Regions from separate parts of the Janthinobacterium amylolyticum genome, predicted to be linked through region 2. Evidence: predicted binding sites of a transcription regulator. Region 2 holds the regulator's gene; each other region holds the start of a gene.

Region 1 (10,236 bases), on a different contig from region 2:
CCTTGCGGCTGTATGAATCGCTGGGCTTTATCGCGTATGGCACGGAACCGCGCTCGATGCGCGTGGGCGAGCTGTTTTATGACGAGCACCACCTGGCCTTGCTGCTCAAGTGATGTTGCAGGTGCTTATTTGCAGCGCGGGCACAGGCCCTTGATCAGGTAATCGACTTCATCGCCGCTGAAGCCTTCCGGCAAGGCCACGGGCGTGGGCAGCTTGACTTCATTGAAGCAGGTGACGTTGGCGCATTTGGTGCACTGGAAATGCGCGTGCTCGTGCGCCTGGTGGCCGGCACCCGCGCTGAAGCGCCACACCTGGTCGGCGCCGGCGATGCGGTGCACCAGTTCATTTTCCGTCAGCCATTCCAGCACCCGGTACAGGGTGACGGAATCGATATCGCTGTCCTGCGACAGCGCCTGCTGGATTTCATGGTGGGTCAGCGAACGGCTTTGCGCCATCAAAAAGTCGAGCACCTTCACGCGCGTCTTGGTGACGCGGGCGTTGGTGTTGCGGATCAGCGATTCGGCTTGCGGTGTAGAAGATGATGTCAACATAATATGGCCTGCTTACGGGTGGACGGGCTGGCGGCGTCATCGCCGCGCCTTTGGCACCCTCATGGGCGTATCTTAGCATGCGTGCTCTCTCGCGTGCCTCCCGGCATGATGCCGCGTCATGCCTTGAACGTCCAGTAGCGTCCCGCCGGCGTATCGACGGGGTCGAGAAAGCGCTGGTCGGCGCGGGCCTGGTTGCGTATCAGGTAAAACATGTCGGACAGGGCCGAGCGCTTTTCCGCAAAATAACTGTGTTTCATGAAACTGGTATCGACACCGCTGGCGTCGATGCTTTCCACGCCCGCCACGATCAGCATGCCCGCGCCGCTGTCGCCCGCGCGCGGATAGCCGTGCACGGCCTTCGAGGCGGCCAGGGCCAGGTCCTGCGAGGACGCGTACAAGGTGACGGGATTGCGCGCGCGCGCCAGTTTCGGCGCGATATCGTGCTTGAAGATGGCGGCATCGATGTCGGGCGCCGTGAGGATGATCTCGGTGATCCTTTGCGCCAGTTGCGGGTCGGCCGACATCAGCTCGGCCACGGCCCGCGCCAGGCCCCGGTTGCCCATGCTGTGGCCCACCAGGTAGACTTGCGCCGCCTCGCTCCGGGCGAGAAAATCGGCCAGGAAGGCGGCGATATGCGGCGTGCTCCACTCGATATTGTTTTCATCGGTGGTGTAGCCGGCAACGTCGCCGCGCGACGGCCAGCTGTAGAAGACGGGCGCGCCATCGAAGCCCAGGTCGTAGGCCATCTGTCCCGTGCGCCGCGCCGCGTCCTCGAAACTCACGTTGTAGCCGTGCACAAAGACAAAGGCGCTCTTGCCGGCCGAGGCGCGGATCTGGGTTTTCAGGGCGGCAAAGAAATTGGCGTGGTCCTGCACCTCGGCGGACAGCAGCGTCACGCGCTTGTCCGGGTCTGCGCGCCATTCCAGGCGCCACAGCGAGGGCGATTCCAGCTGGCCCATGCGGTGGTCGCGGGGAATGCTGATGTCGCAGCTGCCATAGCTGAGCGGGCCATCGTCGGCGCCGTGGCCGGCAGTGAAGCTGCGCTCGCCGCTGAAGCGCTGGGCCGGCGGCTTGCCCACGTCGCGCTGGCGGTCGGTGGCGAAATACACTTTGACGACGGCATAGTTCGAGGCGACTGCGCCCTTGTCGACCGGCGCGGGTGCCGTTGCGGGCAGCGCTTCCACGTCGGGCGCCTGGGGCGAGGGCCGCTGCAGCCCATCGAGCAAGCCTTGCGCGGCAAACAGGGTTTCCATGTCGTCGGGGACCCTGGCCGAGGCCAGGGCCGTTGACAGGGCCAGGCGCAGCCGGCTATCGGCAGGGTCCGCTTCCAGCGCGGCGATGGCGGCCAGGATGGCCGATGCACTGTCGAACTTGCCGATGGCCGCCTGGATCTGGCGGTAGTGGGATAGCACGGCCTCGGGCGCGTGCGCGGGCGCGCCATGTTCGATGGCCGCGACGACGGCGGAAGTGATCAAGTCCATGCGCTACCTGCCTTTCAATGCAATCTGGATTGAATGTCAACCCATATTGCCATAAAAGCACGCGTAAAGCGACTTGTCCAGCGGCGCACGCAGGCGCCGCGCGGTGGCTCAATGCTGTTTGTCGTCGCTGAACTGCTGTGCCAGCGATTGCAGGGGCGCCAGCGTCACGCCGCCGCGGCTGACGTGCTCGGGGATGCTCACGCGCACGGGCTTGCTGTGCATATTCGTGGACGACAGCACATTTGTCGTGGTTTCCGGCGCCGCGTTCCACACGGGGTCGGAGATGCCTTCGAACACGTGTTTCAATTGTTCGCCCCAGGTGTCGCGGATCATGCGGAAATACTGGTTCTTTTCATCGATGGTGACGAAGCGCGTGACGGCCAGGCTGCCCGTCTCGTAGACGAGCAGGTCCAGCGGCAAGCCGACGGAAACATTCGAGCGCAGCGTGGAATCCATGGAAATGAGCGCGCACTTGGCCGCCTCGTCCAGGCGCGTGAACGGGTTGATGACGCGGTCGATGATGGGCTTGCCATATTTGGCTTCGCCGATCTGGAAATATGTGTTTTCATCGTGCGATTCGATGAAATTGCCGGCCGAATACACCTGGAACAAGCGGCAGCGCTCGGCTTGAATCTGCCCACCCAAGATGATGCTGACATTGAAGTCGATGCCGCAGTCGGCCAGGGCCTTGGCTTCGCGCTGGTGCACGGTGCGCACGGCTTCGCCCACGATGCGGGCCGCGTCATACATATTGCCCACGTTCCAGATGCTGCGCCCATCCGCATCCACATGTTCGGACACCAGCTGGCGGATGGCTTGCGAAATCGACAGATTGCCTGCCGTCATCAGCACCAGCATGCGGTCGCCCGGGTTTTCAAACACGCTCATCTTGCGGAAGGTGCCGACCTGGTCCACGCCAGCGTTGGTGCGGGAGTCGGACAGGAAGACCAGGCCTTCGTTCAGGCGCACGCCTATGCAATAAGTCATCGTAGCAAATTCAGTCAAAGGGGGAGCATTCTACACCAGCCGGGCCGGGCCACCAGCCTGCGAGGCCCGGCCAGCCTCATTCCTGCCTGTTTGCAGGGGCTAGACGGGCACGATCTGCACATCGACCCGCAACGTTTCCGTGCCGCCTCCCTGGCGCACGCCGCGCACGGGCGCGGCCGAATCGTAGTCGCGCCCGATGGCCAGCCGGCAATATGCATCCGTCATCAGGCGCGCATGGGTGACGTCGATGCTGACCCAGCCCGCGAAGTCCGGGTCCTCGGCCCAGGCGTCGACCCAGGCATGGCTGGCCGCGTGGCCCGTGGTGCCCGGATCGATGTAGCCGGACACATAGCGGGCCGGGATGCCCCAGGCGTGGCAGCAGGCCAGGTACAGGTGGGCATGGTCCTGGCACACGCCGCGCCCCAGGGCCAGCGCATCGCCTGCCGTGGTGGTGACCATGGTGGCGCCGCTTTCATACGCCACCTTGCCGACGATGTGCTCGGCCAGGCGCAGCAAATGGCCGGTCCCGGCCGTCACCGCGCGGTCGGGCAGGCTGGCGGCGGCCAGTTCCAGGATGGCCGGGTTGGCCTGCGTCAAGGGAGTCGGCATGGTAAACAGCAAGGGCGAGAGGGTATCGACCAGGTTCAGCCGTCCTTTGTGCGGATAAATGGTTTCGACCACGCCATGGGCCACCAGGCTCAGCGACTGATGGCTGCCGTTAATGGTCAGCATGTGCGACAAGTTGCCGTAGGCATCCGTGTAGGCGTGACACCGGCCCGGCGTGGAAATGTGCCAGGACAGGGCCCGCTGCTGCGGCTCGATACGCGGCGTCAGGTGCAGCTGCTGGATGGTGTAGGCCAGCGGCGCACTATAGGCGTAATGGGTTTCGTGGCGGATGGTGAGCTGCATCAGGCCGCCAGGGGAACGAGGAAGTCGCGGCTGACCCGGTTGCCCAGGTCATTGATGTTTTCCAGAAACTCCGTCAGGGTCAGATGCAGTCCCGCCTTCATGATGTCGTCGATATGGCCGAATTTCAGTTCCGCATGCAGTTTGCCGGCGAAACGCTCCGTATCGGCGGACACATCATTGCGGATATGCTTGAGGTTTTCCACCACGTCATCCATGCAGGCCAGCAAGGATCGTGGCATGTCGCCGCGCAGCATCAGCAATTCGGCGACGCGCGCCGGGGTGATGACATCGCGGTAGACCTTGCGGTAGATCTCGAAACCGGAGACGGAGCGCAGCAGCGCCGCCCAGTAGTAAAAATCGCGCTGGGTGATGTCTTTCGACGTGTCGCGCGCGCCGTGGAATTTCACGTCGAGGATGCGCGCTGTGTTGTCGGCCCGCTCCAGGAAGGTTCCCAGGCGGATGAAGTGAATGGCCTCGTCCTTGAGCATGGTGCCCAACGTCACGCCGCGCGACAGGTGCGAGCGGTACTTGACCCATTCGAAGAACTGGCTGGGGTCCGTTTCCAGCAGATTGCTTTTCAGGCGCTTCTGCATGTCGAGCCAGGTGGCGTTCTGGATTTCCCATACTTCCGTCGTCAGGGTGCCCCGCACGGCGCGGGCGTTTTCGCGCGCGCCCGTCAGGCAGGCGAGGATGGACGAGGGGTTGTTCGGGTCGCGCACCATGAAGTCGAGCACGTCGCGCGTGTGGAAGCGGCCATATTTGTGGTCGTACGCGCTTTGCAGCTCGGAAATCCCCAGGGTGGCGCGCCAGCCCTGTTCCGCGTCCTGTTCCGACTGCGGCAGCATCGAGGTCTGCATATTGACGTCGAGCATGCGGGCCGTGTTTTCCGCCCGCTCCGTGTAGCGGGCCATCCAGAACAAATGATCGGCGGTGCGGCTCAGCATGTTTTTTCTCCTGCAAAGGCGGATGTTGCTTCCAGTACCCAGGTATCCTTGGTGCCGCCTCCCTGCGAGGAGTTGACCACCAGCGAACCTTCGCCCAGGGCCACGCGGGTCAGGCCGCCGGGCACCATGGAAATCGTCTTGCCGGACAGCACGAACGGGCGCAAATCGATGTGGCGCGGCGCGATCCCGGCCTCGACATACGTGGGGCAGGCGGACAGGGCGAGGGTAGGCTGGGCGATGTAGCCGCCCGGATTGGCCAGCAGGCGCTGGCGGAAGTCCTCGATCTGCGCCATGCTCGACGCCGGCCCCACCAGCATGCCGTAGCCGCCAGCGCCGTGCACTTCCTTGACGACCAGCTTGGGCAAATTCGCCAGCACGTAGGACAGATCGGCCGGCTTGCGGCACTGGTAGGTGGGCACGTTGTTGAGTATCGGTTCCTGCGAGAGGTAAAACTTGATCATGTCGGGAACAAAGGGATAGATCGACTTGTCGTCGGCCACGCCCGTGCCGATGGCGTTCGCCAGGGTCACGCGGCCGGCGCGGTAGACGGACAGCAGGCCCGGCACGCCCAGCGAGGAATCCGAGCGGAAGGCCAGCGGGTCGAGGAAATCGTCGTCGACGCGGCGGTAGATCACGTCGACCCGCTTGGGGCCGCGCGTGGTGCGCATGTAGACGGAATTGTCGTTGACAAACAAATCCTTGCCTTCCACCAGTTCCACGCCCATTTGCTGGGCCAAAAAGGCGTGCTCGAAGTAGGCGGAGTTGTACATGCCGGGCGTCATGACCACCACCGTGGGGTCATCGACGCCCATGGGCGCGACGGAGCGAAGGTTGTCGAGCAGCATGTCCGGGTAATGGTCGACGGGGGCGATGCGGTTGCGCGCGAACAATTCCGGGAACAGCCGCATCATCATCTTGCGGTCTTCCAGCATGTAGGACACGCCGGATGGCACGCGCAGGTTGTCTTCCAGCACATAGAACTCGCCTTGGCCGGCCCGCACGATATCCACGCCGGCGATATGCGCGTAAATGTCGGAGGCGACGGCAATGCCCTGCATTTCCGGGCGGTACTGGGCATTCTTGTAAATTTGCTCGGCGGGAATGATGCCCGCCTTGATGATATTTTGAGCGTGATAAATATCATGGATGAACATGTTCAGCGCTTGCACGCGCTGCACCAGGCCCGTTTGCATCTGCGCCCATTCGGCGGCGGGGATGATGCGGGGAATGGTGTCGAAGGGAATCAGGCGTTCCGTGCCGGCATCGTCGCCATACACGGCGAAGGTGATGCCGACCCGGCGAAACGTCAGGTCCGCTTCGGCCCGCTTGCGGGCGATGGTGTCGGGGGATTGCTGCTCCAGCCAGTTGTTAAATTCACGGTAGTGTTCACGCACCTTGCTGTCCGTGCCCACTTCATCTGCAGTCATTTCATTGAAAAAATTTGCCATGTTGTGATTTCCCCTTGAGCCTTGGTCTGACTATAGCTCAGCAGAAATCATGCCAGTAGGGCACACGTGAAAATGTGTAAAAAATGACCATTTTTGTGGCGTAAATCCGTCAAGTGCACCGTATTGGTGCATTACTGCGCGGATAGTGCCGGCATGGGGCAGGCACGTTCAAGCGTCCGGCGTGACGAAGGGCCGGCAGTCGATGGGCAGGTCGATGGTAAAAGTGGTGCCACGCTCCGGGGCGCTGTCGACGATGGCGCTGCCGCCATGGCTTTCCGCCACGTTCTGCACGAAGGGCAGGCCGATGCCCCAGCCTGGCGCGCTGCCAGGATGTTCGCGGCGCAGATAATCGAAGATGCGCTCGGTCTGGTCGGGCGCGATGCAGCTGCCCGTGTTGTGCACGGTAATGATCATGCGTTCGCGCAAGGTATTCACGTGGATATGGATGGGGCCGTCGTCGCCGTACTTGACGGCATTGCCCACCAGGTTTTCCATGGCCCGGCGCAAGGAATTTTCGCACCACCAGCCGGTGACGGAACAGCCCGTGACGGCGCACTTGCCGGGCAAGCCCGTATTCACGCTGTCGCCCACTTGCCGTGCCAGCGGCAGGATGTCGAAACGCTGCAGCAGCAGCGGCAGCTTTTGCCCCCGGTGGTAGCTGAGCGTATCGAGCAGTTCCTGGATCATGTCGTCGAGGCGCTTGCCGTGCTCGATGATTTTTTGCGCCAGCGCCGGCACATCGGCCTGCTGCGCCAGGCGTTGCAATATCTGCGCGCTGTTGAGCATGACGGACAGGGGATTGCGCATGTCATGCGACAGGCCGGCGGCGATGCGGCGCTGGAAACCCTCGTGCATGGCGGTAAATTCCAGGATGGCTTCGCGGATGCCCGTATCGATCGAGACGTTGATCACCTTCCAGTCCTTGCGCCGCAGCGGCACGCCGGCCTCGAGCGCCGCCTCGGCAAAACAGTCGCGGAAAATCTGGTATTCCTGGATCACCTGTTCCGGCCCGTAGCTGGTCATGCGTGCCCGTTCATTGCCGTGCACGGCCGGCGCATTCGTGTTGCTGGTGGCATCGTCACGGGGGTAGCCCGGTGTCAGCGCTTCAGCCAGGTTGTCGAAGAAGGTCGGCAGGGTGTTAATCAGGATGGGCGTGAGCAGGGCGTCGGCGCCGCGTACCTTGGCGCGCACCTCGTGTTCCCATTGCGTCAGCACGGCATCGCGCATGCTGAACAGGCGCCGCGTGCGCGCCGGCAGGTCCAGCGTGCTCATTTTCTGGTCAGAGGCATAGGTCATCGCAGCTCCCCATCAGCAGGTCGGCATGCGCGCGTTGCGGCGCGCGACCTAAAGTATCCTCCAATTTGGCGCGCGGGGGGCGTTCAATTCGGTGCGCCGGCGCCTTGTATGACGGTGCTCAAATGGCTGAGGACTGCATCCCATTGCGCGAGAGAAAAGTTCTGCGGATCGTCGTGGCCATTCGCGTAGCCCGTATCGAGCACGGCATGGAAGGCGGGAATCAGCCACGTGCCCTTGCGCACGCTGGCCGCGACGTACAGCAGGGCCAGCCGCTCATATTGCGCCGGCGTAAAGCCGGGATCGGGCGCCAGGCCATCGTTGCCCTTGCCGCCGCCGGGTACGGAATTGCGCGGCTGCACCAGTTCCACGTGCAGGAACAGGCCCGTCAAGGACGGCTTGTCTTTTTCCAGCTTGCTGGCGTAGCCGGGCGTGCCAAAGTCGCGCACCTGCAGCGATGCGCCCAGGCGATTCACATACACATGGCCTTTCGGCCCGCCGCCCAGCGCCGGATTGCGCACCGTAAAATCGTTGAAATCCCAGCTGGCGTCGTTGATGTGGGCGGGAATCGGTTCTGCCAGGAAATTCGGATAGCTGGTGTCATGGATCACGAAATAACGGGCCACGGGCGCCACCAGGCGCCCCGTGGCACGCGACAGGGGCGCATCGATGGCGCCGCCCGCGTCAGCCTCGCTGATGCCTTGCGCCGCCAGGTAGGCGCGCAGGGTGGCCGGCGCGATGTCCGTGCGCTGGCCAACGCGGCTGGCGAGAAATGCCGGCAGCGGCGCGCTGGCCCCGAGGCGCGCATAGCGCTGCACGGGTCGCAGCAAACACGTGGCTTGCGCCCGCGCATCGCCCTGGAAACCGCTTTTCCAGGCGGCGTACGGGCAGGCGGCCTGCTTCTGGGCGGCGGCGGGCAGGGCAATGGCGAACAGCAATAGCAGGGCAGGGAGTCTCATGCGGGCATTGTCGCTCAAGCCACGGTGACGGCACAGGCGCGCACGCGAAAAAAAAGCTGCCCGATGCGGGCAGCTTGGCGGCAAGGCAGGCGCGGGATCGGTCAGAACGCCACGCTGCCCGAGACGACGAAGGTGCGCGGCGCGGCCAGCACCAGGCTGCCGGCGTCGAACGAGGAGACGGCCGAGGCCCAGTAACTGCGGTCGGCCACGTTGTCGATGCGCGCGCGCAAGGTCACGTCATGGCCTGCCACCTGCGTCAGGTAGCGCGCGCCGATGTCGACGCGGGTCCACGATGGCAGTTGCTTGCTGTTGGCCAGGTCCGCATACTGGGTCGACGTGTAGACGGTGCGGGCGTTCAGCGACAGGCCAGGCGCGCCCGGCACATCCCATTCGCCGCCCACGCTCAGCTGTGTTTTTGGCGCGCCGATGGCGTTCTTGCCGTTGTTCAGCGGCTTGTCCGTGTTGCGCTGTTGCGTATCGAGCCAGGTCAGGCCGCCCAGCAGGCGCACGCCGGCCATCGGCGTGCCGAAGATGGACAGTTCCAGACCCTGGTTGCGCTGTTCGCCCGACAAGGTGGCGCGCGAGCCGACGATGGCAGGCAAAGGCTTGGCCGTCGAGAACAGGGCGGCGCTCATGCCCAGCTTGCCGCCATCGTACTTGACGCCGATTTCTTTCTGCTTGGACTTGTAAGGCGCAAAGACTTCGCCCAGGTTGCTCACGGCCACTTGATCCTTGCCATCAAAATAGGTACCGCTGGCCACGGGACCCTTGACCAGCGCTTCGATGTAGTTGGCGTACAGCGACACGTTCTTGCTGGCCTTGTAGACAATGCCCGCTACCGGCGTGGTGGCGCTCTTGTCATAGCTGGAGTACTGCACGGCCGTGCCATACGCGTAGGCTGCGTCGCGGATCTGCTGGCGGCGCAGGCCCACGGTCAGCAACAGCTGCTCCTCAAGGAAGGCCATGGTATCGGCCACGGCATAGCTGTTGAGAATGGTCTTTTGCGTCAGGCGCGGGTCGCTCATCACGCCGCCCGAGTTGTCCTCCAGGGTAGGCGGCATGGCCACGTCGACGGGACGATAGATATTTGTCGGCAAGCCCGCGTAATCGCTGATGGCGTAGGCATTTTTCGCTTCGTTCCAGTGACCGGACCAGCTCGCTACCAGGCTGTGCTTGACGGCGCCCGTCGTGAGCTTGCCACGAATGCCCAATTCGCCAGTGCGGATTTCCTGCTTGCGCGCGTTGTCGAAGCGGTACACGCTGGCATCGCCATTGAGCGAGGTCAACGTGGGTTGGGCCAGGCTGTTCGATTCCTTCGTCGAGCGACTGCCGAACGCCGCCCAGGCCACCACATCCTTGGCGACGTCCACTTCGGCGCGCGCCGTCCCGAACACATCATGCTCCTTCGAATAGCTCCACGGCTGGGCAAAGTTCTTCGACGCATCGGGTGCGCCAGGCAGGGTCGCCAGGTTGCCGGCGTTGACGGAAGGGCGCGGCGCCGTCAGATCGAAGTTCTGGTAGCCGGCGTCCGCCGACAGACGGTAGTTGCGGCCGCGATAGTCGAGGCCGACAGAAAACATGCCCACGTCATGGTCTTCGCGCTTGATGCTGGTTTCGCCCTGGCGCTTGGCGGCATTCACGCGCACGCCGAATTCCTTGTTTTC
Region 2 (10,236 bases):
GAAAATTCCGACAACGGCACCAACACCCCGGGCGCCGGCAGCGTGCGCATGGTGATCCAGCCGAAGACCAAGGCCCCGGCGGCGGAGAAAGCGCCGGCGACGCCTGCGCCAGGAAAGAAATAATGGAAAATACACGTTGCGGCAGTACCCTGATCGTTCGCGGACTGCAGAAAACCTATGGCAAGCGCCAAGTCGTACATGATGTCTCGCTGCAAGTCGAATGCGGCGAAGTGGTGGGCCTGCTGGGACCGAACGGCGCCGGCAAGACCACCTCGTTCTACATGATCGTCGGCCTGGTGCCGTCCGATGGCGGCAGCATCGATATCAGCGGCGTGGACATTTCCAGCCTGCCGATCCACCGCCGCGCGCAGATGGGCTTGTCATATCTGCCGCAGGAAGCGTCTGTCTTCCGCAAGCTGACGGTGGAAGACAATATCCGCGCCGTGCTGGAAATCCAGACCATCGAAGGGCGTCCCTTGAAGAAGGCCGAGATCGAAGAGCGGCTGGATAAATTGCTGGCCGACTTGCAAATTGAAAAGTTGCGCGAAAACCAGGCGCTGTCCCTGTCCGGCGGCGAGCGCCGCCGCGTGGAAATCGCCCGCGCGCTGGCCACCGACCCCCGTTTCGTGCTGCTCGACGAACCGTTCGCCGGCGTCGATCCTATCGCCGTGATCGAGATCCAGCGTATCGTGCGCTTCTTGAAGGAGCGCAATATTGGCGTGCTGATCACCGATCATAATGTGCGCGAGACGCTGGGTATTTGCGACCGTGCCTACATCATCAACCAGGGCTCGGTACTGGCGTCGGGACGCCCCGACGACATCATCGCGAACGAGTCGGTACGCCGGGTCTATCTGGGCGAACACTTCCGTATGTGAGCCAATGAAACAATCATTGCAGCTGCGCACTTCGCAGCACTTGGCACTGACGCCTCAGTTGCAGCAATCGATACGCCTGTTGCAATTGTCTACCCTGGAGTTGCACCAGGAATTAGAGCAACTGCTGACGGACAACCCCTTGCTCGAACGCCTCGACGATCCCCTCGACCGTTCGTTGCGCCTGCTGTCCGATGGGGCCCTCAGTTCCACGGCCGCACCGGCCGAGGCGCCACCGCAGCCACCGAGCCAGGAAGCGCCAGCCGCGCCCGCTGAAGGGGAAACGTTCGACGGCGAAGGCGGCGATGCGCCGGCCGCCATGGATGGCGCCGACAGCGACTGGAGCGAAGCGAGCCGCGGCAAGGCGCCCGACGACGAAGATGCGCGTCCACAACTGGAAGCCCACCACTGCACCCTGCGCGAACACCTGATGGAACAGATGCGCGTGACGGTGCTCGAGTTGCGCGACCGCGCGCTGGTCGAGCTGATCATCGACGCGCTCGACGACAATGGCTACCTGGAAGAGTCGCTTGACGACATCCTGGCGCGCCTGCCCGAAGAACTGGAAATCGACGCCGACGAACTGCGCACGGCCTTGTCCCTGCTGCAAAGTTTCGACCCGCCCGGCGTGGGCGCGCGCAATGCGTCCGAATGCCTGGCGCTGCAAATCAGGCGCTTGCCGCAGATCGCCATGGTGACGCGCCGCATGGCCCTCGTCATCGTGGAAAAGCACCTGGCCTGGTTTGCCCAGCGCGATTTCAACAAGCTGAAAAAAGCCCTCGATTGCGACGATGAAGATTTGCGCGAGGCGCAGACGGTAATTCGCCTGTGCAACCCGCACCCGGGTGCCGTGTTCGCCTCGGATGTCTCCGACTACGTGGTGCCCGACGTCGTCGTCAAGCGCGCGCGCAATGGCTGGCAAGTCACCTTGAACAATGACGTCATGCCGCGCCTGCGGGTAAACGCCATGTATGCCAATTTATTGAAGCAAGGCAAGGGCGAAGGGGCCATGGGCGCGCAGCTGCAAGAAGCCAAGTGGCTGATCAAAAACATGCGCCAGCGCTTCGATACCATCTTGCGCGTGGCGCAGGCGATAGTAGAAAGACAAAAGAACTTTTTCTCGCATGGGGCCGTTGCCATGCGCCCCCTTGTGCTCCGTGAAATAGCTGATACACTGGGTTTACACGAGAGTACTATCTCGCGGGTAACAACTCAAAAGTACATGCTGACCCCGCATGGCATGTTCGAGTTGAAATATTTCTTTGGTAGCCACGTCGCCACCGAAGCGGGGGGCGAAGCGTCATCGACGGCGATACGGGCATTGATCGTGCAACTGACAGGAGCAGAAGACCCTAAAAATCCTTTATCCGACAGTAAGATTGCGGACATGCTGGGGGAACAAGGCATGGTGATTGCGCGACGTACTGTTGCCAAATACCGGGAAGCATTGAAAATTCCGCCAGTGAGCCTGCGTAAGTGTTTGTAAGTTTTTTTCGGTTCCTCTGCGGGCCGGATACGATGGACCGCACGAACCCGATCATCTTTAGGAGTGTGTATGAATCTCACCATCAGCGGACATCATCTCGAAGTGACACCAGCCATCCGTGAATACGTACAAACGAAACTGGAGCGCGTAAAACGTCATTTCGATCAAGTCATCGATATTGCCGTGATTCTGACCGTCGACAACCTCAAAGAGAAAGAAAAACGTCAAAAGGCCGAAGTGAACCTGCGGCTCAGTGGTAAAACTGTGTATGTGGAAAGCCTGGCGCAAGACCTGTATGCCGCGATTGACAGCCTGATTGACAAGCTGGACCGGCAAGTGATGAAGTACAAAACCAAAGTGCAAGGGCACGGTAAAGAGGCGATCAAGCATCTGCCAGACAGTTCGGACGAGGAATTCGCCGCCGCCTAAGCGGCCTGCGATTCTCAACCCGCTGTGATCAACTAAGGGCGCGCCTACCGCGCCCTTTTTTGCGCCCGTCGCCCTCGCCGGGGATGGACGGGAACGCAATGTTCGTGGTGAAAGCGCTAGAATGCGCCATCTTCACCTCTTTCCATCCTGCCATGAGCGACTTCGTCCAGACTGCCATCCGCAACCGCACCGGGCATATCGTGCTCGACCGCCCGAAAGCCCTCAATTCCCTCTCGCTGGAGATGGTGCGCGCCCTCAGCGCCGCCTTGCTGGCCTGGCGCGACGATCCGCAGGTCGACGCCGTCGTCATCCGCTCGAGCAGCGACAAAGCCCTGTGCGCCGGCGGCGACATCCGTTTCTTTTATGACGCGGGCCTGGCCACGCCGCAGGGCGGCAGCGCGCTGCTGGAAGACTTCTTTACGGAAGAATATGCTTTAAACCATCTAATTCATTTTTACCCGAAACCGTATATCACCGTCATGGATGGCGTGGTGATGGGCGGCGGCATGGGCGTGGCGCAAGCCGGCCCCGGCAACCAGCTGCGCATCGTGACGGGTCGTACGCGCATGGCCATGCCGGAGGTGAACATCGGCCTGTTTCCGGACGTGGGCGGCAGTTATTTCCTGTCGCGCCTGGCCGGCCGGCTGGGCCTGTACCTGGGCTTGACGGGCCTGACCATCGGTGCGGCCGATGCCTTGTACACGGGCCTGGCCGATGTGTATTTGCCGGAAACGCAGATGCCTGCGCTGCTGGCCCTGCTTGACGAGACGCCGGGCGAAGGCTTGCCGGTGGCCATCAAGGCCCTGGCCGCACCGTTCCAGTCGCACGCGGGCACGGCGCCGCTGGCCACGGCGCGCGCGGCGCTGGACCGCCATTTCAGCGCCGGCAGCGTGGCCGCCATCCTGTCCTCGCTGGCACAGGACGACAGTGCGTTTGCCGCCAAGGCACTGGCCGCCATGCGGCAGCGCTCGCCGTTGATGATGTCGGTGACTCTGGAATTGCTGCAGCGGGGCGCCCACCTGGGCGTGGCAGACTGCCTGCGCATGGAGCGCACGGTGGTGCGCCACAATTTCGAACATGGCGAAGTGCTCGAAGGCGTGCGCGCGCTGGTGGTCGACAAGGACAATGCGCCGCGCTGGAATCCTGCCAGCCTGGACGAGGTCGACACAGCCATGGTGGCGCGTTTCTTTGCGCCGGTCTGGCCGGCGCAGGCGCATCCGCTACGCTATCTGGATTAAGCGCGTTCGCGGTGGCGCAGTACGACGCGCTCATGGGCGCTGAAATACTGCGTCAGCCGTTCCGCCATGTACACGGAGCGGTGCTGGCCACCCGTGCAGCCCAGGGCCACCGTCAGGTAGCTGCGGTTGTCGGACTTGAAAGAAGGCAACCATTTCTCGATGAAGGCGCGGATGTCGGCCAGCATTTCCAGCGCGCTGGGCTGTGCGTCGAGGAAGGCGATCACGGGCGCGTCGCGGCCATCGAGCGGACGCAGCGCCAGGTCGTAATAGGGGTTCGGCAAGGCCCGCACATCGAACACGAAATCGGCGTCCAGCGGCACGCCCAGCTTGAAGGCGAAGGACTCGAAGAACAGGGTCAGCGGTGCGCGCTCGGAGGCGACGATATCCTTGATCCAGCTGCGCAGCTTGTTGGCGCTCAGCTCCGAGGTGTCGATCACATGGCCCAGCTGTTCGATGGCCGACAGGCGTTCGCGCTCTTCCGAAATGCACTCGATCAGGGTGCGGCGGCTGGCGGGATTCTGGTTCGGACGCAATTCATGCGACAGCGGATGGCTGCGCCGCGTTTCCGAAAAACGCGCCACCAGCGCATGCGTGGTGGCCGTCAGGAACATGACTTTCACGTCGTGCCCCTGGTCGCGCAGCAGCGCCACATTGTGCGGCAAGTTGGCCAGCGATTCGGCGCTGCGCGCATCGACGGCCACGGCCAACTGCGGGGCACCTTCGTCGAGCAGGGTTTGCACCAGGCTGGGCAGCAAGGCGGGCGGCAGGTTGTCGACACAGTAGTAGCCGGTATCTTCCAGCACATTGAGCGCGACGGATTTGCCGGAGCCGGATATTCCGGTAATAAGGACGATATGCATAGGCCGATCATACAATAAAGAACGGCCCTCTGCCTTCAAGGCAATGAGCTTTACAGATTATTGCAATTTCGACTGTCGTATTTCTTTGCCGCACACGTCAACAATGTTGTCGGATGACGCGGGGCTTTGCCCCGCTAATCCGACCTACATTGCTAATCGCCACTCATGGCGAGTCGTTGGTGCAGCAGGGAATTCACGCAGCACTGCTGCGTGCCTGCGTAACGGTTCGCCCTTGCAAGGGCGAACTCCTTGGCAACATTAATCGCCACTCATGGCGAGTCGTTGCCGCTCCATGAACTCCTGCAAGGTATCGATGCCGCGCAGTTGCAAAATGGTATTGCGTACGGCCGCTTCCAGCAGCACGGCGATGTTGCGGCCGGCGGCGACGGGGATGACGACCTTGCGCACGGGCAAACCGAGCACGTCTTCCGTGGGGAACAGGAAGGGCAGGCGCTCGACTTCTTCTTCCAGCGCATTGCGGCGCACCAGGTGGACGATCAGTTTCAAGCGCATCTTGCGGCGCACGGCCGTTTCGCCAAAGATGGCCTTGATGTCGAGCAAACCCAGTCCCCGCACTTCCAGCAGGTTTTGCAGCAGGGGCGGGCAGCGTCCTTCGATCATGTTGGGGGCGATGCGCGAGAACTCGACGGCGTCATCGGCCACCAGGCCGTGGCTGCGCGAGATCAGCTCCAGCCCCAGCTCGCTTTTGCCCAGGCCCGAGTCGCCCGTGATCAGCACGCCCACGCCCAGCACGTCCATGAAGACGCCGTGCATGATGATGCGCTGCGCCAGTTTTTTCGACAGGTAGACGCGCAGGAAGTCGATCACTTGCGCGGCCGGCAGCGGCGTGGAGAACAGGGGAATGTTTTGCTCGTCGCAAATGGCGAGAATGTCGGGCGGCGTTTCCAGCCCTTGCGCGATGATCAGCGCGGGCGGGCCGCCGGCGATCAGCTCGCCGATCACGTGGGTGCGCGTATTGACCTTCAGGCGCTGGTAGTAATTGATTTCCTGGTGGCCAAAGACCTGGATGCGGCCCGGATGGATGAGGTTCAAGTGGCCTACCTGGTCGGCGGCCGACGAGACGTCGCCCGAGATCAGGCGCTCGCCGCCGGGGAAGCCGGCGAACCAGCCCAGTTGCAGACTTTCACGATTGTCGTCGTACAGGCGTTGTATCGTCAGCGGCGTTTGCAACATGGCAGTCTTCTTCAGGAGTGGAGGAATACCTGAAGTTTAACCCGCCGCTTGAAGACTAGGTTGCCAATTGACGATGCGCGAATGCACGGATTTCGGTTCCGGATCCGTGGCCAGCGCCGTACGGAAGGCGTCATCGGAAAACATTTCGGCGATTTCCGAGAGGATTTCCAGATGTTGCTGGGTGACATGATCGGGAATCAGCAGGAAAAACAGCAGATTGACGGGTTTGCCATCGGGCGACTCGAACGGAATCGGCTCGGCCAGACGGACGAAGGCGCCCAGCGGCGCTTTCAGGGTTTTGCTGCCCTTGACCCTGCCGTGCGGCACGGCCACGCCGTGGCCCAGACCCGTCGAACCCAGGCGCTCGCGGGCAAACAGATTGTCCGACACGGTGGAGCGGGCGATGCCGTAATTGTTTTCGAAGATCAGGCCGGCTTGCTCGAAAGCGCGCTTTTTGCTGGAGACTTCCAGGTCCAGGAGGACGTTTTCGAGGGATAGTATTTTGCTAAGATTAGTCATGACACTCAATGAAATGGTGCAATGCGCAGAGGGCTTGCGAGCCGAATTATAGGCCTGTTTCAGCGGCCTGTAACGCCAATTCTCAACAGTATACGCCCGCTGCGGGCGCAGTGGGCGCTACGGCCCTTGTTGCCTTCATTTTAACAAAAAAATAACACCAGCGGATATCGGCTATTTCCTGATTAAAAACGCGGGACGCACCGCTTTTTCCGTCGCCGAATGCGGATTTTCCGACTTTTCAGCGCTTTGATGATGCCGTAAAGCATGACGGCAACGTTGTTTTAAAACACAGTCAACATTCCTGTTGGCATTTTCAACGCGCCGCCCGCTGTTGCCCTGGTGCTTACTGGCGCGCGTTGCGCAGATTGCCCGGCATGCTGCCCGTGCTGAAGTTGCTGCGCCAGGGATTGATATCGAGGCCGCCACGGCGCGTATAGCGCGCATACACGGACAGTTTTTGTGGCTTGCACTGGCGCAAGATGTCGACAAAGATGCGCTCGACGCACTGCTCGTGGAATTCATTGTGTTCACGGAAACCGATCAGGTAGCGCAGCAGGCTTTCCTGGTCGATCTGCGGTCCCGCATACTCGATCTGCACGCTGCCCCAGTCCGGCTGGCCCGTCACCAGGCAATTCGATTTCAGCAAGTGCGAGACGAGTTTTTCTTCCACGGGAGCTTCGTCCAAGGCCGCCTTGAGCAGCAGGGGCGAAGGCGTGTATTGCGTGATTTCCAGGTCCAGGCGATCGAGCAGCACGCCGTCGAACTCGCCCATTTTCAGCTTGCCGAAGTCTTCCTGCAAGGTCAGTTCCACCTGCACGGGCGCGCCGAAACCGTTGGACAAGTCCTGTTTGAGCAAGGCCAGCAGCGCTTCAGGGCTGTCCAGTTTGGTCTGGTTGAAGGAGTTCAGGTACAGCTTGAACGATTTCGATTCGATGATGTTGGGCGAATCGGCCGGCGCGCTGACCTTGGCGATGGCCACCTGCGGCTTGCCGCGCTGATTCAGCCACGACAGTTCGTAGGCATTCCAGATGTCGAGGCCGAAGAAGGGCAGGGTGCCGCGCAATTCCAGCTCGTCGCGCTTGCCCTGGCGGGGAATCAGGAACAGCAGTTCCGGCGCGTAATCGCTGCGGTAGGCGGAGCTTTTGCCCAGCGGGGATTGTTCGGCGAGGTCGTTGGTGGTGGTCATGGTCGTGTGGCGTGAATTCAGTCAAGCACGCATGGTAGCCTATTTACTCGGACGGTAAGCACTGGCGCAAAGCAATCAGTCTGGTCCGAGCAATTTCAACACCTAACAAAACCGTAGCGAGCGGAAGGGAGAGGTGGTCGAGAAGCGCAACCGTACTTTAGTACGGTGAGCATCGCAGGCTACCTATACCGACGCGCAGTAGGTTTGGTTAGGTGTATTCCATTTAACCGAGGAACAGTTTGTAGACAGGATTGCTGCTTTCATCCCAGTAACGATACCCGAGTGTATCGAGGAAGCGGGCGAATTCTCCCATTTCATCGGGCGGTACCTGCAGGCCGATCAGGATGCGGCCCACGTCGCCGCCCTGGCTGCGGTAATGGCACAGTGAAATATTCCAGTTCGGCGCCATGCTGTCGAGGAAGCGCATCAGCGCACCGGGGCGTTCGGGGAATTCAAAGCGGTACAGCAGTTCGTCCTGCGCCAGCCGGCTCTTGCCACCGACCAGGTGGCGGATGTGCGACTTGGCCAGCTCGTCGTGGGTCAGGTCCAGGGTGCGGAACTCGTGTTCCTCAAACGTTTTCGCCAGCACGCTTGACTCATGCCGGTCGGCAATTTGAATGCCGACAAACACGTGCGCGGCTTTTTCATCGCTGATGCGGTAGTTGAATTCCGTGACGTTGCGTGCGCCGATGAGCGAGCAGAAGCGCTTGAAGCTGCCCCGCTGTTCGCGCATGGTGACGGCGAACACGGCTTCGCGAAATTCGCCCAGTTCGGCACGCTCGGCGACAAAGCGCAAACGGTCGAAATTCATGTTGGCGCCGCAGGCAATCGTCACCAGAGTCTGGTTGATGACAGGGTGCTTGCTCAGGCTGGCCCGTTCCACATAGGCCTTGGCGCCGGCGATGGCCAGTGCGCCGGCCGGTTCCAGGATGGAGCGGGTATCGGTAAACACATCCTTGATGGCGGCGCAGATGGCGTCCGTGTCGACGATGATGACTTCATCCACATACTGCTGCGCCAGGCGGAAGGTTTCCTCGCCCACCAGGCGCACGGCCGTGCCGTCGGAAAACAGGCCCACGTCGGGCAAGGTGACCCGTTCGCCCGCTTTCAGCGAGCGCGCCATGGCGTCCGAGTCGACCGTTTGCACGCCGATGATCTTGATGTCGGGGCGTATCTGTTTCACGTAGGCGGCTACGCCGGCGATCAGGCCGCCGCCGCCGATGGCCACGAAGATAGCGTGGATGGGGCCGGAATGCTGGCGCAGGATTTCCATGCCGATCGTGCCCTGGCCGGCGATCACGTCCGGATCGTCGAACGGGTGCACGAAGGTCAGCTTCTGTTCTTTTTCCAGGGTCAGCGCATGGTTGTAGGCATCCGTGTAGGACTCGCCGTGCAGGACGATTTCCACCTGCACGCCGCCGCGCGCCTTGACGGCGTCGATCTTGACGGGCGGCGTGGTGGTGGGCATGACGATGACGGCGCGGCAGCCCATGCGGGCGGCCGACAGGGCCACGCCCTGGGCATGGTTGCCGGCCGAGGCGCAAATCACGCCGCGCTTGCGTTCCGCATCGCTGAGCTGTGCCATCTTGTTGTAGGCGCCGCGAATCTTGAAGCTGAACACGCTTTGCACGTCTTCGCGCTTGAAGTAAATCTGGTTGTTCAGGCGCTGCGACAGGGCAGGGGCCAGTTCCAGCGGCGTTTCGGAAGCAACGTCATAGACGCGGGCGGTCAGGATTTTCTTGAGGTAGTCGATGTTCATAGTCTGCAAGCAAGTGATTCTGGGCCAGAAAGGTCTGGAGCGTGTCGGTCGATCTCGGCTGCGCCGCGGCGGATAGCCAGGCGATAATTATGCTCTGTGGAACTGCGGGCGGGTGCGCCCTTGCCGGCAGGCGCGGTTTGTGCGGCGCCCAAGCTGCTCTTCATTATAATGGAGAGCCTTACCGCATCGCGAAGTGTTCAATGATCGAATCTGCAATCGCCTGGTTGCTGCAACTGATCGCAGCGCCGGAAGTCGGGCTGACATCGGTCTTTCTGATCAGCTTTATTTCCGCCACCCTATTACCGCTGGGCTCGGAGCCGGCCGTGTTTGCCGTCATCAAGGCCAACCCGTCCCTGTTCTGGGCCGCCATTTTCGTCGCTACTATGGGCAATACCCTGGGCGGTATCGTCGACTACTGGATGGGCTACCGTGCCAAGCAGGCGTTCGCCAAGGAACGCGACACGCGCTGGTTCCGCTGGCTGGCCCGTTATGGCGCCAAGACCATGCTGCTGGCCTGGCTGCCGCTCGTGGGCGATCCCCTGTGCACCCTGGCTGGCTGGCTCAAGCTGCCGTTCTGGCCCAGCGTTGCCTACATGGCCATCGGCAAGTGCGCGCGCTATCTGACCATGACGGCTTTGCTGCTGTATGTGCCCGATGGCGTGTGGCACCGGATTGGCCAGATGCTGGGCT
Region 3 (10,236 bases), on a different contig from region 2:
TCTGCCCATAGTTGCCCAGATAGGTGTAGCCGGCGCCGATATGGCCCAAGGTGACACGACCGCGCTGCGTGGCCTGCACGGGCGCGCCCGAACCCAGCAAGGTCATGTCGGACAGGATCGCATTCGCGCCAAACATGCCGTAGTCGCGCCCCAGCTTGAAAGCGCCCATGTGTTCGTTGCCAAATGTGAAGAAAGCCTGGCGCACATCGACCACGCTGTTCTGGCTGATGGCGCTGTCCGTGGCCGTCGAGTTGTAGATGCCGATCAGGGCCTTCACGTCGTACTCGCCCAAACGCGACGAAGCCGATGTGATCAGGCCGTTCGGCAGCAATCCATTGCCGATGGTGGTACGGTCTTTTTCTCCGCCGCAACCGAGCGCCTGGCCGCCCAGCGCCAGCCCGCCCACGGCATCGCCCGAACACGACACTTGCGTGTAGTAGGCGTTGACGATGCCGCCCACCGACACGGTCCAGTCGCCAGCCTTGATATCGACGGCGTTCGCCTGTCCCATCGCTGCGATTGTCATGGCCCCCAGGCTCCCCAGCTTGATGAATGCATTCATGTTTTCTCCCCTTTTCTTCTGTGTTTTTAGTCTGCACACCAGTGATTGATGTAGCTCAATCTTTGGCAATAAGCGTGCCCAGCAAAGCACCGGGGGAGAGCAGAAAAATTGGCGCTTGACGTGTATAGCAGCGGATCAATGCTAACGAACAATGTTCATTTTTTGACCGCCAGCATCAGCATACTGACCGAACGCTTGCGTAAACAAAAAACTGACGGCCTGGGCCGTCAGCAAAAAACAAAACGCCCGGCGGGACAGGGAGACACCCATCCGCAGAAAGCCGGGCGTTTCACCCCATTACTTCGATGCCAGCTTGAAGACCCAGACGGAACCGCCCTGTTCCAGGAAATTGACCTTCTTCGCCACTTCGCCGCCCCACAGCGGCACCGCGCCGCCCCAGCCGGAAACGACGGCGACATATTGCGTATCGCCATCTTGCCAGGTGACGGGTGGCGCAACGACGCCCGAGCCGGTCTGGAATTTCCACAGTTCCTTGCCCGACTTCGCGTCGACGGCTTTCAGGAAACCTTCCGGCGTGCCGTAAAACACCAGGTTGCCCGCCGTACTCATCACGCCGCCCCACAGCGGCGCGTTGTTCTTGATTTCCCAGACGATCTTGCCCGTCTTCGGATCGATGGCGCGCATGGCGCCGATGTAATCGTCAAACAAGGGCTTGATGGTAAAACCGGCACCGAGGAAGGCGCCGCCCTTCTTGTAGCTGATGGGCTCGTTCCAGATGTCCATGCCCCATTCATTCGCCGGCACATAGAACAGCCTGGTTTGCGGCGAGTAGGCCATCGGCATCTGGTTTTTGGCGCCAAGGAAAGCGGGCGCGGCAAACACGGTCGTGCCCTTCTTGCCTTCTTCGCCCTTGGTCGGGTCGCCTGGACGGCCGGCGGCGATGTAGTTCGGCCGGCCCGACTTCAGGTCGATGCTGCTGGCCCAGGTAATTTTCTTCACGAAAGGAAAGGCATTCTGCAGCTTGCCGCTGGTCGCGTCGATCACATAGAAAAAGCCATTGCGATCGGCCTTGCCGCCGTAGCGCTTGCCATCCATGTCGAAGGTAACGAACTCATTGGCACCATCGAAATCCCAGGCATCATTCGGCGTATTCTGATACGCCCACTTGATCTGGCCCGTTTTCACGTCCAGCGCCACGGTGGACGAGGAATACAGGTTGTCGCCGGGACGCAAGTGGCTGTTCCATGGCGCCGGGTTGCCCGTGCCGAAATAGGCCAGCTTGGTTTGCGGATCATAAGTGCCGCCCATCCAGGTGGAAGCGCCGCCCGTTTTCCACAGGTCGCCAGGCCAGGTTTTATTCGCGGTGCCGGACACGCCGTTATCGCTTGCCTTGCCATCCTTGTCGTAGCGGTGGCCCATGTGCCCCTCGACCGTAGGGCGCGTCCACACCAGGTCGCCCGTCATGGGGTTGCGCGCCTCGACCCGGCCGACGATGCCGAATTCGCCGCCCGACACGCCCGTCAGCAGCAAGCCTTCGGCGATCAGCGGTGCGGCCGTCATCGAGTAGCCGGCCGCATAGTCGTCGACTTTTTCCTTCCAGACGATCTTGCCCGTGTTCTGGTCCAGCGCCACCAGATACGCATCGAGCGTGCCGAAAATCACCAGGTTGCCATACAGCGCGGCGCCACGGTTGACCACGTCGCAGCAGGGCATGATGCCGTCTGGCAAGCGATGCTCGTATTTCCACAGCTTGGCGCCCGTTTTCAAGTCGATGGCGAAAATGCGCGAATACGACGCCGTGACAAACATCTTGCCATTGTGAATCAAAGGCTGCGATTCCTGGCCCCGCTGCTTTTCACCGCCAAACGAAAATGACCAGGCAGGCACCAGCTTGGCCACGGTCTTGTCGTTGATCTGCGTCAACGGCGAATAGCGCTGGCCCTGCGTGCCCATGCCAAACGACAAGATACTCGACGGATTCTTCGCCGTATTGTCGAGCATGGCGCTGGTGACATTGCCTACGTCGGCCGCCTGGACCAAGGAAACCAAACTCAAACCGACGAGTATCCCCATGATTTTTTTCTGCACAATCATCTCCCTCTGTTTTATTAGTATGTGTGTATCAAGTCTTGCGGTGCTCATGCGGCTGGGCATGCAGCACGGCGCACTCTTCATCGGTGAACAGGCGCGAGCGCGTCAGGAAGCGCTTGCCCGTGCCGTTGTCGAGTGAAAACATGCCGCCATTGCCGTCGACCACATCGATAATCAGCTGGGTATGCTCCCAGTACGCGAATTGCTCGAGCCCCATGTAGAACGGCGTGCCGTTCAAATTGCCCAGATAGATGTCGGAATCGCTGACATCGAACTCGCCCAGCGCGTAGCACATGGGCGCACTGCCGTCGCAGCAGCCGCCCGACTGGAAAAACATCAGCGGGCCGTGACGCTCACGCAACTTGTCCATCATGTCCAGTGCCGCATCCGTGGCGACCACCCTGGCAATTGCTGCACCCATGGCATCCCTTTCAGCGCGCCGCACCTGGAGAGGCGCGGCGCGTGTAACGGTTTAGAAGAAGCCCAGCGCTTTCGGGCTATAGCTCACCAGCAAGTTCTTCGTTTGCTGGTAGTGGTCGAGCATCATCTTGTGGTTTTCGCGGCCGATACCCGATTGCTTGTAGCCACCGAACGCGGCGTGGGCCGGATACAGGTGATAGCAATTGGTCCACACGCGGCCTGCCTGGATGGCACGGCCCACGCGGAAAGCACGCGAGCCGTCGCGCGTCCACAGGCCGGCGCCCAGGCCGTACAAGGTGTCGTTGGCGATCGCCAGTGCTTCGGCCTCATCCTTGAAGGTCGTGACGGACACGACCGGCCCGAAAATCTCTTCCTGGAAGATGCGCATCTTGTTGTCGCCCTTGAAGACGGTCGGGCGCACATAGTAGCCACCTTCCAGATCACCGGCCTGCGTGTTGCGCTCGCCTCCGGCCAGCACTTCGGCGCCTTCCTGGCGGCCGATGTCCAGGTAGGAGAGGATTTTTTCCAGCTGCTCCTGCGATGCCTGGGCGCCGATCATGGTGGCGGAGTCAAGCGGATTGCCCTGCTTGATGGCGGCCACGCGCTTCAAGGCCCGTTCGATGAATTTCTCGTAGATCGATTCCTGGATCAGCACGCGCGAAGGGCAGGTGCACACCTCGCCCTGGTTCAGCGCAAACATCGTAAAACCTTCCAGGCACTTGTCGAAATAATCGTCATCCGCATCCATCACGTCTTCAAAGAAGATGTTCGGCGACTTGCCGCCCAGTTCCAGGGTGACGGGAATCAGGTTTTGCGCGGCGTAGCCCATGATCAGGCGGCCCGTGCCGGTTTCGCCCGTGAAGGCGATCTTGGCGATGCGCTTGCTCGACGCCAGCGGCTTGCCCGCTTCCAGGCCGAAACCGTTGATGATGTTCAACACGCCCGGTGGCAGCAGGTCGCCGATCAGCTCGATCAACACCATGATGGACGCCGGGGTTTGTTCGGCCGGTTTCAGCACCACGCAATTGCCCGCGGCCAGGGCTGGCGCGAGTTTCCAGACGGCCATCAAAATCGGGAAGTTCCAAGGGATGATCTGGCCGACGACGCCCAGCGGCTCGTGGTAGTGATAAGCATAGGTTTCCGCGTCGATTTGCGCGACGGAACCTTCCTGCGCGCGGATGCAGCCGGCGAAGTAGCGGAAATGGTCGATGGCCAGCGGAATGTCGGCGTTCATCGTTTCGCGGATCGGCTTGCCGTTGTCGATGGTTTCCGCCGTGGCGATCAGGCTCAGGTTCTGTTCGATGCGGTCGGCGATGCGGTTCAGGATATTGGCGCGCTCGGCAGGCGAGGTCTTGCCCCACGCTTCCTTGGCGGCATGGGCGGCGTCCAGCGCCAGCCCGACGTCCTCCGTCGTGGAGCGGGCGATTTCGCAAAATGGCAAGCCCGTGATCGGCGTAATGTTAGGAAAGTATTCACCTTTTACGGGGGCAACGAACTTGCCGCCGATGTAATTGTCGTAGCGTTGCTTGAAGGGATTGGCGACGCCCAGTTTGCTGATGTCTGCGAGATTCATGTCGTCCTCTATATCGTATGGAATTGTTGGTGGTTGAAACAAACGTCCTGGTACAAATGGGGTGAGTACATGGTGTCTTCCGCAAATGCCGTGCCAGCTCGCCTCCCCACTACAAACTTAGCGTGTTTTGGCCCTGTTGCAAGGGCGTGGCGTCCATCCGGCCGCGCTATGCATGCCATGCCCCGGCGGGCATGGCTGCTGTCGCCCTGTTTGTGTTTTGAACAAGCTGGACTCGCGCTGTTGCAATAGGTGCCAGCCTGGGGCGATGGCAGTGGACGGCGCTGCACAATGGAACAGGTGTGCCAGACTGGAACACCTGGGTTGCGCCCGCTAGCGAATCACGACGCCCCATGGCAATTCGCCCACAGTAATATCGGCCACCTTGCGCGCGCTGGCCGTATCGATGACGGAGAGACTGTTCGAGCGGCCGTTAGCCACGTACAGCTTGGCGCCGTCCGGCGTGATGGCCATGTTCCACGGACGCTTACCCACGGCAATGATGGCCGTCACCTGATTGCTGGCCGTGTCGATCACCATTACCGTGCCATCGATGCCGTTCGAGACGTACACCTGCTTGCCGCTCGGATGGACCGCGATGCCATTCGCATTCTTGCCTGCGGAAATGATGGCGATGGCCTTGCGCTGCCTCATGTCGATGACATACACGGCATTGACCAGTTCGCACGCCACATAGGCGCGGCCGGAATCCGGACTGAAGCCGATGCCGCGCGGACGCAGCCCCACCGCGATGGAAGCGACTTGCCGGCGCTGCGCCACGTCGATGACATCGACTTGCTCGGCCTCTTCCGCGCTGACCAGCAGCCAGCGCCCGTCCGGACTGAAGACAGCGTGTTCCGGGTTACGCCCCTGCACCTTGATATCGGCGAGCAAGATGCCCGTGTGACCATCGAGCAAGGCCACGCTATTGTTTTCCTCGACGGCCACGGCCACATGGCTGCCGTCCGGCGAGGCGCTGACGCCTTCGGGCGACTTGCCCAGCGTCACCTTGCGCGCAGGCGCGCCAGCCACGTTGTCGATCAGCAGCAAGGCGCTGCTGGCCGCATCCGTGACAAACAGCTGCTTCCCGCCGGGGTCGGCGGCAATGCCGCGCGGGCGCTGGCCTGCCGCGATCTGGCGCACCACCTGGTCGGTAGCAGTGTCGATCACGCTCACGCTACCCGACTTTTCATTGGGAACATAGGCAAACGGTGCCGCCTGGACGGCCGTGCCGGCCAGCACAGGCAGCAGCCAGCAAATCTGGCGCAAGCGAAAGAATAAGTTGGGCATAATCACCTTTTCAATGGAAAGACACAGAAAAAGCGCGCACGAGCGGCGCGGGTAAAGCTTGCTGCATGCAAACGCCATGCCACGGACAGGCGTATAATTTCAGCCCACCAATGGAGACATGGCAAGCATATTGCTTGATAAGACTATGCAGACCTGTATCGCGCACGCGGTAAAACAGGCTTTTATTCACATTGGAGAACCCGCATGCAGCATCGTTTCCGCCTGAACACCATCGCCAGCCTGTTTGTTGCCGGCAGCGCCACCCTGGCTCCCCACGCTTACGCCGCCGAGGTCGCAGATCCGGGTGGGCAGCTCATGGATACGGTGGTCATCAGCGGCAGCCGCATCGCCCATCCCAGCCAGGAAGTGCCAGCCTCCATCGACGTGGTCGACAGCGCCCGCATCCAGGATGGCCAGATCCGCGTGAATGCGTCGGAAGCGCTGGCCGCCGTGCCGGGCCTGGTCGTGCAAAACCGCCAGAACTACGCGCAAGACTTGCAGATCTCGTCGCGCGGCTTCGGTGCCCGCTCGGCCTTTGGCGTGCGCGGCGTCAAACTGATCAGCGATGGCATTCCCGCCAGCATGCCCGACGGCCAGGGCCAGGCCGCCACTTTCAACCTCGATACAGCCGAGCGCATCGAAGTGCTGCGCGGACCGTTTTCCGCCATCTACGGCAACCACTCGGGCGGCGTGATCCAGCTGTTTTCCAAGGATGGACAAAATCCCCCGTCCGTTGAACTGAATGTGACGGGCGGCAGCTACGGCACCAATAAAGTCGATCTCTCGGCGCAGGGCCAGGCCGGTGCCATCGGCTACGTGCTCGACGCCTCGCGCTTTCGCACGGACGGCTTCCGCGACCACAGCGCCGCCACGCGGGAACAGGCATTCGGCAAGATCACGGTCAAGCCGACGGCGGACAGCAAGCTGACCATCGTCGCCAACAGCCTGCACCAAGGCAATACGCAAGATCCACTGGGCGCCACCTGGGCCACGTTCGCACGCGACCCGCGCGCCGGCGAAATCGACGCGACGGATACGCAAAATCCGAAACGCACCCTGGCCGAACGCTACAACACACGCAAGAGCATTGACCACCAGCAAATCGGCGCCACCTTTGAACAGTCGTTTGGCGAAGACCGCCTGCACGTGACGGCCTACGGCGGCAACCGCGACGTGATCCAGTACCAGGCCTTCACCAAGTTCCTACAAAATCAAACTATTAATGGAGTACTCACACATTCAGGTGGCGTGGTCGACTTCCAGCGCGAGTTCTACGGCATCGACACCAACTGGCTGCATGTGAATCAACTGGCCGGCGGCAAGCTGAGCACCACCATTGGCATCAATTACGGCCGATCCAGCGACGACCGCGCGGGCTATGAAAATTTCATCGGCAATACTTTTGGCGTGAAAGGCAAGCTGCGCCGCGACGAGCAGGATGTCGTCTCCAGCCTCGATCCCTACATCCAGACGGAATGGCAAAGCGGCCCGTGGCTATTCAGTGCCGGTTTGCGTTACAGCAAGATGAAAGTGTCGGTGAACGACCATTTCCTCAGCAATGGCAATGACAGTGGCAGCCTGGAATTCAGCCATACGACACCAGTGCTGGGCCTGCTGTACAAACTGACGCCGAACGTCAACGTGTACGCCAGCGCCGCGCGCGGTTTCGAGGCGCCTACCCTGAACGAACTGTTTTACTCGGGCACGGGCAGCGGCTTCAATTTCAACTTGAAACCAGCCACCAGCACCAACGTGGAAGCGGGTGTGAAGGCCAGGATCAACAACAATACCCACCTGAATGCGGCCGTATTCCAGATCAAGACCAACGATGAACTGGTGGTCGACAGTTCCAGCGGCGGACGCACCAGCTACCGCAATGCGGGCAAGACCTTGCGCCAGGGTATGGAAGTGTCGCTCGACTCCAGCCTGCCGTATGGCTTCACGACGAAAGTGGCACTGACCAGCCTGCATGCCGTCTATGACGACGCCTTTAACAGTGTGCGCAAAGGCAGCCGCTTGCCGGGCGTGCCCAGCGCCAACCTGTTCGCGGAACTGGCCTGGAAAGATACGCTCGACCATGTTGGCGCGGCGCTGGAAAGCGTAGCCAGCAACAAGGTCTACGCGGAAGACAGCAACAGCGAAAAACCCGCGCCCGGCTACACCGTGTTCAACGCGCGCATCAATGCCAAGCAAAGTTTGGGCAACTGGCGCTTCAAGGAGTTTGCCCGCTTGAACAATCTTTTCGACAAGACCTACGTGGGCTCCGTCATCGTCGGCGACAGCAACAAGCGCTACTATGAGGCGGCACCGGGGCGGAATTGGTTGCTGGGTGTCAGCGCCCAATATACCTTCTAAGAACACCTGAGAAAAAGTCCGGGGCCGCGTTGCATTGCCTGGTCGTACTATTCGTACTGCCTGCGGCAAAGCGCCTTGCCCTGAACACTTTCAGGCGTCCTCATGACAAAAAGCCCGCGCATCTTCCGATGCGCGGGCTTCCCCATCCAGCGTGGCCTATCAAGGCCGCGCTTCCTGCACCCCATATTTTTCAAAGATCGCCTTCAATTCGCCGCTGGTCGCCATCTCGTTCATGGCCGCCTGCAGCAGCTTGGCCACGTCCAGCTGCTGGCGGCTGACGGCCAGCCCCACGGCCCAGCCTGCACGCGGCAGGCGGGCGAATGCCACTTCGTTCATGGCGAAGGCCGGATCGCCTTTCAGCACGGACTCGATTTCCGAGCGGTTGGCCAGCACGGCATCGAGCTGCCCCGCCTGCAATTGCTGCAGGGCTTCTGCTGCCGTATCGAAGATGCGCACATCATCGCGGTACTTGCCATTGTCTTCGCCCAGCATCAGCATGGCGGCTATCGATACTTTTTCCACGCCGATGCGCTTGCCCGCGAGCGAAGCGACACCATCGAATTTCGGCACGGCACCGGTGCTGCGCGCCAGGCGTACGGTTTCCACATAATATGGGGCGAAGATTTCGACCTTGTCGTTGTCGGCCATCAATTTCTTGTCGACCGGCACATGCAGCATCACGTCGGCGGGGCCGTAGCCGAGGTAATGCCCCTTCCACACCATATTGCGCAAATCGTCGTTCAGGTTTTCGCCGGCGGGAAAAGGCAGCAAACTCAGCTTTAAGCCCAGCTTTTTCGCCAGCGCCTCGGCGATGTCGATATCGATGCCTGTCCCCTTGTCGGAAAACGGCGCGAACTCGTTATATACGGCCACTTTCAGGCTGCCCGATTGCTGCACTTTCTGCCAGTCGGCACGCGCCGGTACGGCCGCGCACAGGGCCAGGCAGGCGAGCGGGATCATCGCGCGCATGCCACTGAGTGTGAATGAATGCATGGAACTCCTTCGTGATCGGTTCGACTCAGTTGGCTTCGCGGCGTGTTTCCAGATAGGTCTTGATGGCCCACATGGCTTCCTGGTTGAACACGCCCTCGAACGGCGGCATATACACGGCGCCATTGCGCACTTTACCGTGGCGTATGGTCGCCAGGTAATAGTTGTCCGTTTCTTTGTAGCACGCTTGTTTCTTCGTCTCATTCTTGATGCTGAAACAATCGCGGTCCAGCTGGCGCAAGTCCGGTGCGATGCCGCCCGAGATAGCTTCAATGCCGTGGCAGCGCGCGCAGTTCTGGTTGTAGGCCGACGTGCCCACCGTCAAGGCCAGCTTGTTGCCCCGATACGGGTTTTGCTCGAGCCACTTGTCGCCCACCTTGGGCAAGCCCGTGGTGTCGACGCCTTGCGGCGTGACATTGCCATGTGCATAGGCATGCGGCAAGGTCAGCAGGGATGTGAGGGCAACGGCGCCGGCGGCCGCCACGCCGAGCAGGGTACGGATGGAATAGGTCATGCTGGTCTCCTTGGTTTTTTGATGAATATCCCAAGAAGAGCAAATGCCATGCCATGCATCTTGGCCCCACGCCAGGCGGCCCATGTATCAATTTGGAACAGCTGCAACAGCTGTTTGTGTCAATCGCGTATCAACCGTGTGTCAGGCGGCGCTCACCGTGCACAGATGCGACAGTCCATGCTGTTCAAAGCCGATACGCACCGGCAGGAACCGAGCGATCACCTCGGCATTTGTCAGCGCATGCTGCGAGACCTTGCTGCAGCTGAAGGCGCCGCCACCGGCCAGCGCCATGGGCAGCAAGAGCTGGTCTGCCAGGTGGACGCTCACGGCCGCATCCGTCTTGAGATAGCCGCGCACCTCGTTCAGCAGGCGCTTGGCCACCGATTCGGCCAGCACGGACTTTTCGCCGAACGCAGTAAACACTTCCGTGACGTGTTCATGCTCCAATGTCAGCAACAGTACATTGCCCGGCCCCTGGTCCGC

What was found. Region 2 encodes sigma-54, which starts transcription at its own class of promoters, with help from an activator protein. Its sites were predicted from a motif close to TGGCANGNAANCTGCTTT; they were not measured.
Region 1: the regulator sigma-54 is predicted to act here: its motif matches at 6,358-6,375, upstream of ACQ4WR_RS01985 (circularly permuted type 2 ATP-grasp protein).
Region 3: the regulator sigma-54 is predicted to act here: its motif matches at 4,686-4,703, upstream of adh (aldehyde dehydrogenase).

Annotation. Positions count from the first base shown of each region.
Region 1 covers NZ_JBNYXL010000001.1:400,953-411,188, reverse strand. The annotation lists gene ACQ4WR_RS02015 (GNAT family N-acetyltransferase) at 1-113, shown strand, start outside; gene ACQ4WR_RS02010 (Fur family transcriptional regulator) at 126-551, opposite strand; gene ACQ4WR_RS02005 (alpha/beta hydrolase) at 668-2,032, opposite strand; gene ACQ4WR_RS02000 (proteasome-type protease) at 2,141-3,019, opposite strand; gene ACQ4WR_RS01995 (transglutaminase family protein) at 3,119-3,928, opposite strand; gene ACQ4WR_RS01990 (alpha-E domain-containing protein) at 3,928-4,872, opposite strand; gene ACQ4WR_RS01985 (circularly permuted type 2 ATP-grasp protein) at 4,866-6,320, opposite strand; gene ACQ4WR_RS01980 (sensor histidine kinase) at 6,489-7,616, opposite strand; gene ACQ4WR_RS01975 (hypothetical protein) at 7,700-8,572, opposite strand; gene ACQ4WR_RS01970 (TonB-dependent receptor) at 8,674-10,236, opposite strand, start outside.
Region 2 covers NZ_JBNYXL010000010.1:187,707-197,942, reverse strand. The annotation lists gene lptA (lipopolysaccharide transport periplasmic protein LptA) at 1-123, shown strand, start outside; gene lptB (LPS export ABC transporter ATP-binding protein) at 123-878, shown strand; gene ACQ4WR_RS21510 (RNA polymerase factor sigma-54) at 883-2,361, shown strand; gene hpf (ribosome hibernation-promoting factor, HPF/YfiA family) at 2,431-2,790, shown strand; gene ACQ4WR_RS21500 (enoyl-CoA hydratase/isomerase family protein) at 2,943-4,028, shown strand; gene rapZ (RNase adapter RapZ) at 4,025-4,888, opposite strand; gene hprK (HPr(Ser) kinase/phosphatase) at 5,147-6,082, opposite strand; gene ACQ4WR_RS21485 (PTS sugar transporter subunit IIA) at 6,119-6,601, opposite strand; gene queF (NADPH-dependent 7-cyano-7-deazaguanine reductase QueF) at 6,945-7,787, opposite strand; gene ilvA (threonine ammonia-lyase, biosynthetic) at 8,011-9,546, opposite strand; gene ACQ4WR_RS21470 (YqaA family protein) at 9,747-10,236, shown strand, end outside.
Region 3 covers NZ_JBNYXL010000021.1:6,171-16,406, forward strand. The annotation lists gene ACQ4WR_RS27900 (porin) at 1-562, opposite strand, end outside; gene ACQ4WR_RS27905 (PQQ-dependent methanol/ethanol family dehydrogenase) at 860-2,596, opposite strand; gene ACQ4WR_RS27910 (DUF779 domain-containing protein) at 2,646-3,035, opposite strand; gene adh (aldehyde dehydrogenase) at 3,087-4,607, opposite strand; gene ACQ4WR_RS27920 (beta-propeller fold lactonase family protein) at 4,938-5,894, opposite strand; gene ACQ4WR_RS27925 (TonB-dependent receptor family protein) at 6,099-8,249, shown strand; gene ACQ4WR_RS27930 (substrate-binding periplasmic protein) at 8,409-9,242, opposite strand; gene pedF (cytochrome c-550 PedF) at 9,268-9,753, opposite strand; gene rtcA (RNA 3'-terminal phosphate cyclase) at 9,895-10,236, opposite strand, start outside.